4 regions of the Odoribacter sp. N54.MGS-14 genome follow, and region 3 is predicted to be linked to each of the others. Evidence: riboswitches for the same ligand, from Rfam matches in the RefSeq annotation. Region 3 holds a riboswitch; each other region holds the start of a gene.
What was found. Region 3 has a riboswitch for cobalamin ahead of WS42_RS08455 (ABC transporter substrate-binding protein). Riboswitches for the same ligand answer to the same signal wherever they lie in the genome.
Positions count from the first base shown of each region.

Region 1 (2,204 bases), on a different contig from region 3:
AATCTATTTCGATCGCTCGATGAACTGGCAGTATACAGAATGGCCGGTATTGTTTTCCGAAGTCCCTGCGGTGGTGAAAGAAGTCCTGAATAGTACCGCTTATGAAAACTATACCGTACGGAGCGTCGACTATCGGCAATTCCCTCAGGGAGATCGGTATCATTTTATTTTGACCCCTAAACAACAACCGGGACTCGATATGGCTTTGGATATAGATTTGCAAGGGAATATTATTACGCAATAGAAGAAATAGATTTCCTATTCTCACGGTCTTTCGTTACTTTTGCCGGACATTAAAAAATAGGATGATGGAAGACCGGATACAGCGTGCCGTCGAATTATTCCGGCAAGGCTACAATTGTTCACAGTCGGTATGTGCTGCTTTTGCAGACGAGTATGGTTATACTTTCGAACAGGCATTACGGATGTCGGCTTCGTTCGGTGGAGGGATCGGTCGGATGAGAATGACTTGCGGTGCTGCTTGCGGAATGTTTATATTGGCAGGCCTCGAAACAGGTTGTGTAGAGGGAAAAGATAGGGAAGGGAAAGAAGCGAATTATAGACTGGTACAACAATTGGCAGAGAAATTTGTGAAGCGTAACGGTTCGTTGATCTGCGGTGAATTGTTGGGGGTGACTCCCTCAAGAATCGGGTTCGATCCGGTGCCTGAAGCCCGGACACCCGAATATTATAAAAAACGTCCTTGTCTCAAAACAGTGGAAGAAGCAGCCCGAATTTGGGTGGAATATCTACAAAATGAAAAATCAAAAGTAAAAGACGAAGAATAAAATATCAATGCTGAAAAATATTAACTCGATTAATTTTTGGATTTTTATTTTGGAAAACTTTTAAATGTTTGATTGCTTGATGATTTGAATTTTGTTTTGTAGTTATATGTTGATTATCAATAGTTTGAATGTGCCGGATTCTAGATTAAAAGATTTGTATTGGAAAACTTTGATAATCTGTTACTTTGAAAAAATGTCAGAAAAGTTTCTGAAAATATTTTTCTCTTCGTAAAAAACTTTCTATTTTTGTCTTGATTTCGGTTCTTATCCTAGCGTAGGGATGAGATGAAAAGGGAATCGGGTGAGAATCCCGGACAGTCCCGCTGCTGTAAGCTCCGTAGAGCGGTTTAAACCCGAGAAGAACCACTGCCGTTATTGGCGGGAAGGTTGTTTAAACCGGGAGTAAGTCAGAAGACCTGCCGTAATTATTGTTTTCTGAGGCTTTCGAGGAAAGGCCGGAAAGAAGGATTCGCTTGTCTTTTTTTTGTCCTCTCCTTGCCTTATGAGTTATCGGTTTATGATTAAAAAGTAAAATAATGATTCAGACTGTATTGAAAAGAGATGGCCGTGTAGTTGGCTTTAATGAGGAGAAAATCGTTGCTGCAGTGAGAAGAGCGATGCTGCATACCGATAAAGGAGAAGATATGCAATTGGCACATGAAATTGCCGATCGTATCGCTTGCCGGGGACAGGAGCAGATGAGTGTCGAAGATATTCAAAACTGTGTGGAAATCGAATTGATGAAGAGCCGCCGTAAAGATGTGGCTCAATTATATATTGCTTACCGGAATCAGCGTAGTGTGGCCCGTAAAGCGAAAACCCGGGATATCTTTTTGGAAATCATAGAGACGAAATCGAATGAGGTGACCCGGGAAAATGCCAATATGAATGCGGATACGCCTGCCGGGATGATGATGAAATTTTCCAGTGAAACGACAAAGCCGTTTGTCGACGATTATTTGTTGGTAGAAGAAGTAAAAAATGCCGTTCGGCAAGGATATCTGCACATACACGATAAAGATTATTATCCGACCAAAAGTCTCACCTGCGTACAGCATCCCTTGGATAAGATCCTGAAAAACGGATTCTATGTCGGTCATGGTGAATCCCGTCCGGCAAAACGGATCGAGACGGCTAGCATCCTCGGTTGCATTTCGCTCGAGACGGCTCAGAATGAAATGCATGGCGGACAGGCGATTCCGGCTTTTGATTTTTATCTGGCACCTTATGTGCGGAATAGTTTTATCGAAGAGGTGAAAGTATTGGAAGAGATTACCGGTGAAGATTACAAACACCTGTACCATTTTCCCATCAAAGATTATGTCCGGATTGAGCTGGACGGTTTGAGCGGGGATGAGCGGGTTTTACAACATGCGATCAACCGGACGGTAAGTCGTGTACATCAGTCTATGGAGG
Region 1 is NZ_LARL01000002.1:63,645-65,848, reverse strand. Features, by position in the region: gene WS42_RS00840 (PepSY-like domain-containing protein) at 1-244, shown strand, start outside; gene WS42_RS00835 (C-GCAxxG-C-C family protein) at 309-788, shown strand; cobalamin riboswitch at 1,030-1,226, shown strand; gene WS42_RS00830 (anaerobic ribonucleoside triphosphate reductase) at 1,325-2,204, shown strand, end outside.
Region 1: it holds a riboswitch for cobalamin, as region 3 does, so the genes downstream of both, WS42_RS00830 (anaerobic ribonucleoside triphosphate reductase) here and WS42_RS08455 (ABC transporter substrate-binding protein) in region 3, are expected to answer to the same signal.

Region 2 (2,204 bases), on a different contig from region 3:
CACAGTTCCTTCTTCTTTACCGATAACCAAATTTCCATTGACTTTATTGATCCCCTGAGCAGCAAAGGCTTCCAAATCTTCAACCGAAGTCAGACGAACATCTCCTTCGCTACCCGTCAAGGTTCTCCGTACTATATATTTGTAAACACGCTGAGTATTATTGTAAGCAGTTACTGTAAAATTTTGTAACTTTCCCCAATCCTCAACTTCACCAGGATCCGGAGATATCCGGGCATTTTCACTACACAAAATCTCCATTGTCGCCCCCTCAAGAGAAAGATTTTCAGGGATACTCAAAATCAGACTATCTCCCTTAATTATCCCGGCATAGGAATCTCCCTGCTGAACCAGTCGGAATGAGGTGATGTAGTTTTCATTTCCGGAAAACAGGCTGTCATCGTCCTCGCAACTCGTCAGCGAAACAATAATGCCAAGCAACACAATATATATTAAATTATTTATCTTCATAGGTTTATCATTTTTTACATTTACAACTTTTTCAGCTGATTAATCTCACAGTTGAAAAACAGGCTTCATCTGTTACTCCTGAATAGCAGGTTTTATCCATTGCTGGTCTTCTACCAATTGCTTGTAAGTCGGATTGTACAAATTATTTTCCACACTCCATTTCTCTTCGGGACAGGTCAGGATGGCCTTTTTAATTGCCTCGTAAGAAGCTAGTTTCCCATGATCATGAATCCGGATTCCCCCCACTTTTTCCAAGCTGGACAAGAAATCCAGATTTTCCAGAGTTTGATTCAAATAACCGGTATTCTCATTATCTCCCCAGGGAGTTGGTCCGATCGGGCGCAGTTCCAATGTCCCCCCAACCTGCTTCAAAGCCGGATACAAGACCACGGCCGGTCCCCTCGATCCATAATAGTCATATCCGGTCTGAAACATCATATCCTCCCCGACCGTCGCCAGATTCGGAAAAGTCTTTTCATCATAATAGTCGATACTTATGATTGCCTTCCCTCCGATAGACTTCAATTCGGGGAAATGGTATTCCTTGATATTGGAATATAATTCAAAATTACCGGTTACTTCTTCCAGTGCAGGAAATTCGACGGCCTTTACATTGGAATTGGCCCAGTAAGAGAAATCCCCGTTAATTTTACGGATATTACCGATTTCAATGCTCCCTCCGTTCAGGCCAAGATAACCGATATTCAGTTTTCCCACTTCCCGGAAACCTTCTAATTTCGGGAAATATCCCGAAAGGTTATCCAAACTGATTTTACCTTTAAAAATATCGTCACCGATCACCGTCGTATTTTCCAATCCGGTACCGCTGAATCGCAATTCCTCGATTTCTATTCCCTGGATATCCAGGCGTTCTATACCTTTCGATACTACAAACACCTTCAAATTTTTCAAACCGGCAGGCAACTTCAAATATTCTGCCGTACAGTTCAATGACAGCTTCCCTCCGATTTTTTCCAAAGCCCCTAATTTTTCAGTATCCAGTCCTAAAAGTGTGACGTTTAAATCTTCGATTAAATTAGTCGAAATTTCATAAAGTTTACAAAGTGATGCCCCTTACAGGACGTTTGTTAATTGACTATTGACAAATACCAGTTTACTGTAAAACAACATACTTTAGGAAATATTTACATCATATTGATTATCAATCATTCAACATTCAATTTCCCTACTCATTTCCCTTTTTTTCAGCTGTTTTTTGATGGAAGTAAAGCTTCCAATCATTGTCAATTGTTAATTGTCATCGGTCAATTATTCCTCTTGTGGAAATCCACAAAAAAATCGAACGTTTTTCCATCGACATCCAATAGAATAATTCCAATTAAAAATCAGTACAACCGGCATTCTAATCCCAGAGAACACCAAGTTTCTGATCTTGGCAGGTCTTCTGACTTGCTTTATCTCCGGACGTCCTTCCCGTTCATGTAAAACAGTGGCGTGAGTAATGTCCAAAGACTTTAAAAAGCTTACAGCAGCGGGTCTGTTCAGGATTCACACCTGATTCCCTTTTCACCGCTCCGTTACGAAAATAACGAGCAGCACCAAAATCGACGGTAAAAGTACAAAAAAAGAGAGATGAAAGTTTATTTTAAGTAATTTTTTAAATCATTTTTAATATAAGGCGTAAAAATATACTGGGACAATCTTTACCAGCCGATTATTTCAAAAATACGAGCTTTGACATTTAAGATGCAATCAATTTGATTTATCAGTGCCAA
Region 2 is NZ_LARL01000010.1:12,900-15,103, forward strand. Features, by position in the region: gene WS42_RS03695 (DUF5018 domain-containing protein) at 1-468, opposite strand, end outside; gene WS42_RS03700 (hypothetical protein) at 541-1,446, opposite strand; cobalamin riboswitch at 1,847-2,047, opposite strand.
Region 2: it holds a riboswitch for cobalamin, as region 3 does, so the genes downstream of both, WS42_RS03700 (hypothetical protein) here and WS42_RS08455 (ABC transporter substrate-binding protein) in region 3, are expected to answer to the same signal.

Region 3 (2,204 bases):
CAAATCAGATGCAACAATCCGAACCTCCTGATTGGGGTATTTATCAATATTCACAACAATATGTTGGCAGGTTTCCGGATAAAACAAATGCAGATCGTAGGTAAAAACATATTTTTCACCCGGCATAGGGAATTTATAAGTACGCAATTTAGGACGTGGTTCGGCCAGATTATCAACTACCCAGCAATTTTCAACCTTACGCCTGTCCTGACGTAAGCAGTAAAACACCTTAGAATTTCCAGCCCACACAATATTGGGAGTTGTATTTTTATCCGAATCGCTGTCCTTCTGATTACTATAGGAATAATACTTCTCTCCATCTGTGGTCAACTGTACCGGAACCGTATCCTGCCTGTTCAGCAGATACAGATTGTGCCGGTAAGCATATATACTGTAACTACTGTCAGGGGAAAACTTTAACCAATAAGGGGATGCCGGAGGATAAAAACGGCAGGCTTGTTCAGGGTCCAGTTTTTTCAGCTCCCGGGTTCTGATATTGTAATGAAAATCCAGTCCTCCCTTGGAAAAAGAAAAACAATACGGATCCCCCTCATCAAATTTCAGCCCTCCCAATCGGAAATCTTTGATATTAAATGATATCCCCGTAGCTTGGGTTAATTTACCGATCATATCTTCCATGTCAAACATTTCCAGTTTTTTTTTACGGACCGGATTGACCAGATAGTATTTAGCACCTCCGGGCGTAATATAATTATACCAAAACATATCTGTCCCGGATATCCAGGAAGGAAATACACTCAAAGAGTGATAATACTTCTTCAGATTTTCTTCCGAATACTTGTAACAATTTTTTAAATCTGCTTTCTGTGCATAAGAAAAAAAAGCACAACAGAAAAAAGCGAAAAAAAGGATCTTTTTCATCATGTTTACATTTTGCGTTCTACTTATTATCATATACACATACTTTCATAAAGGCCAATAAATAAAAGTACATGGTGACCAAAAGTAGTAATCTTTATTTATTCTTTTTATAATTTGGACAAAATTAACAGGATAAAGTGCCTAAAATACTATCTTTGTAGCAGCATCGGTATCCCCGCATGGGAATTTGGGAATTCGGTGAAAACCCGAAGCTGTCCCCGCAGCTGTAAAGTCATTACTGTCATTTTGCAGGTCTTTTCAATGATCCACTGAAACCTGGGCGTTTTGGGAAGGAGAAAAGATGACAAGCCAGAAAACCTGCCGATCATAGCTAATAAACAAATTTCTTTCGGAGGAAAAGAGCATGAAAAAGATTTATTTTTTATCACTGGTATTTACCATCGGTTTTTGTCTGGCCTTAGGTTCCTGTCGTTCAGGTAACCGCAAAAAACAAAACCCTGTCGCTACACAAACAGATCGTTCGAATATTCGTTATGCACAAGGCTTCTGGCTGGAACAACACGAAAATTACCGACTCCTTCATATCAAAGATCCTCAAAGCGAAACCGGTTCGGAATATACCTTCGCCCTAAGACAGCGAGGCACACATCCTGAGCTTCCCCCGCATATACCTGTACTCGATCTGCCGATCCGGGGCGTCATCTGTATGACTTCTTTACAACTCTCTAATTTTATCAAGCTCGGAGCAACTTCTCAAGTCGTGGGAATCAGCAGTACCCGCTTTTTGAATAATGCAACGATCAAACAACAGTTAGCCGAAGGGAAAACTCAGAAAATCGGTATCGAGGGTAATTTCGATGCGGAAATCATTATGAACCTCGCTCCCGACCTGATCCTCATCTCTCCCTTCAAACAAGGGGGCTACGACGCTATGAAAGAAGTAGATATTCCACTAGTCCCTCATTTGGGTTATAAAGAAACGACTCCATTGGGACAAGCCGAGTGGATTAAATTTGTCGGTCTTTTAATCGGAGAGGAAGAAAAGGCGAATAAAATATTCAATGAGATAGAACAAAAATACAATGATCTGAAAAGATTGACAGCCCGGGTCGAACACCGGCCAGTCGTACTCAGCGGTGAAATACACGGAGGAACATGGTATGCCGTAGGAGGACAAAGTTTTCTGGCACAAGTGTTCGAAGATGCCGGAGCCGATTATTTCCTGAAAGACGATCCCCGTTCAGGCGGCGTATATCTCGATTTCGAAACGGTATACAATCAAGCCGACCAGGCAGATTACTGGCGCATCCTGAATAGCTACCCGGGACAATATACCTACGAAACACTTTTAGCCCAGGACG
Region 3 is NZ_LARL01000035.1:73-2,276, forward strand. Features, by position in the region: partial or broken gene WS42_RS08450 (DPP IV N-terminal domain-containing protein) at 1-882, opposite strand, end outside; cobalamin riboswitch at 1,033-1,223, shown strand; gene WS42_RS08455 (ABC transporter substrate-binding protein) at 1,247-2,204, shown strand, end outside.

Region 4 (2,204 bases), on a different contig from region 3:
TTTTCCATACGGAATGTGCAATTTTTAACATTAACCGGATTTTGTTCCACTGTTGCTTTTCGGTAAGTTTGTTTCCCTCTTCGGTAGAAGCAAAGCCACACTGGGGACTCAGACAAAGCCGTTCCAGGGGAACATACTGGCTGGCTTCCGCAATGCGGTTTTTCACTTTCTGTTTATCCTCAAGGGCAGCATTTTTGGTTGTAATCAATCCCAAGACTACAGTTTGGTTCTGTATGAAGCGTAAGGGTTCAAAACCTCCCGAACGCTCGTCGTCGAATTCGAGAAAAAAAGCATCCACCGGGAGGTCGAATAAGGTTTCGGCAACCGGCTCATACCCCCCCCACGATGCCCAGGCAGAATGATAATTACCCCGGCAAACGTGCATTGTAATGGTCATTCCTTCCGGTCTTGAGTTCAAAGCCATCTCGTTTATCCGGGCAAAAAGGAGGGCCATTTCTTCCGCATTCACCTGTGGATTGCAGCGGAATTTTTCATCACAAAGCATACCCCATGTGCAATCGTCGAATTGGAGATAACGACATCCTGCTGCAGCGAAACCACTGATCACCTGGCGATAGGCCTGTGCTATATCTTCTAATAATCCGTCTATCTGGCCATATACTTTCAGGGTTTCATCCATATTTCCCTCGCGGATCAACTCGGCCAAAAGTTGTGCCGGAGAAGGAATCGTTTGCTTGGGTATCGCCTGGCCAGCCAGTTTCTGGATGAAACGGAAATGAGCGATCATGGGATGATTGTATCCTGTAATTTTCCCGGTCACTTTTACAGATTCCGGTCGGGTTTCCAGATTGTGAAATACATATCCCTGCCCAACTGCCTTTTTCTCTATGCCTCCTAATCCCCAAAAGAAGTCGAGGTGCCACCACGAACGGCGAAATTCCCCATCCGTAATAACCTGTAAGCCGACAACTTTTTGTTCGGCTATTAATTTTTCAATTTCTTCATCCTCGATTTGTTGGAGTGCGGCAGGAGATAATAAGCCTGATTCGAAGTCTTTTCTTGCTTTTTTCAGTCGTTCCGGTCGCAAGAAACTACCGACAATATCCGCCCTAAACGGAAGTTTTACCTGTTCCATTGATTTTAACAGAATTAAGGTAACTCACAGATAAGATAGATTGCATGTAAATGACCACTGCCCTGTACACACCAAGTACAGTTTACCAGTTCATTTATTCTGTCACCTTTCACCCGAAAGCTACGAATTAAACAAAAGTACTCAGGCAGGTCTTCTGACTTGTTCCGATTGTACGCCTTCCCACCGGACATACCGGCAGTGGCTTCCGAATGTACAACCTTTGAATAGAACTTACAGCTACGGGGATAGTCCCTGATTTTCACAGGAGTTCCCATTTTAATCCTGAATCAGTGATGACCGATTCTGAAACCTGATACCGACACAAATATAACGGAATTTATCGAATAAAAAAAAAGTTGGTTATTGTTTTGAAAAATTCAAAAGAAAATTAAAAACACCGGCAGGATGCGTCGGACGGATCCTTCAAATAAAAACAGGCCAGAAGGAAATACGAACACTCTGCCGCCTCCCACATACACCCGCATTTATCCCCGGTGTTTTAACAGTACAGTAATATATATGTGCAGGTGTCCGGCTCTGAATCCGCGAAAGCACAGACGATTGCTTGTATGGCAGGTCTTCTGACTTGCTCCAATCCAGACGCCTTCCCGTCGGAGGTATAAACGACAGTGGCAGAAGCATTGTCCGGACGTTGTAAAGAAGCTCACAGCAGCGGGGCCTGTCCGGGATTTACACCCGGTTCCCTTTTATTTCCTATACCGGATGGACATAGGAAAGCCAATACGCTTCAAAAATAGAGAATAAAATTTATTTTACAAATTTTAAGACAACTTATTTTGAAAACACCGGTAGAAATTTCAGCCCACCGATGCTTATAAACGATTCCTAAAGCGTATAAATAAAAGGCTGGAATCGATCGAAAGATAAGACCATAAAGCAACAAAATCACGCAGACACATTTCAGGTTGCCGACGCAACCACTGGAACGGAAAAACCAAACTATGGTGCAGGTTTTAAGCTTATGTCGATTGGCACATCGGTAAATAAACCACTGACTAACATCAGATATTCGGGAAATTTCACCCCATCACTCCATACCAGTGGAATATGAAGTAATTCTTCAGCCGTACGGCCGAGATCGAAACCG
Region 4 is NZ_LARL01000010.1:18,310-20,513, forward strand. Features, by position in the region: gene WS42_RS03720 (5-methyltetrahydropteroyltriglutamate--homocysteine S-methyltransferase) at 1-1,096, opposite strand, end outside; cobalamin riboswitch at 1,224-1,425, opposite strand; cobalamin riboswitch at 1,651-1,853, opposite strand; gene WS42_RS03725 (DUF2284 domain-containing protein) at 2,057-2,204, opposite strand, start outside.
Region 4: it holds a riboswitch for cobalamin, as region 3 does, so the genes downstream of both, WS42_RS03720 (5-methyltetrahydropteroyltriglutamate--homocysteine S-methyltransferase) here and WS42_RS08455 (ABC transporter substrate-binding protein) in region 3, are expected to answer to the same signal.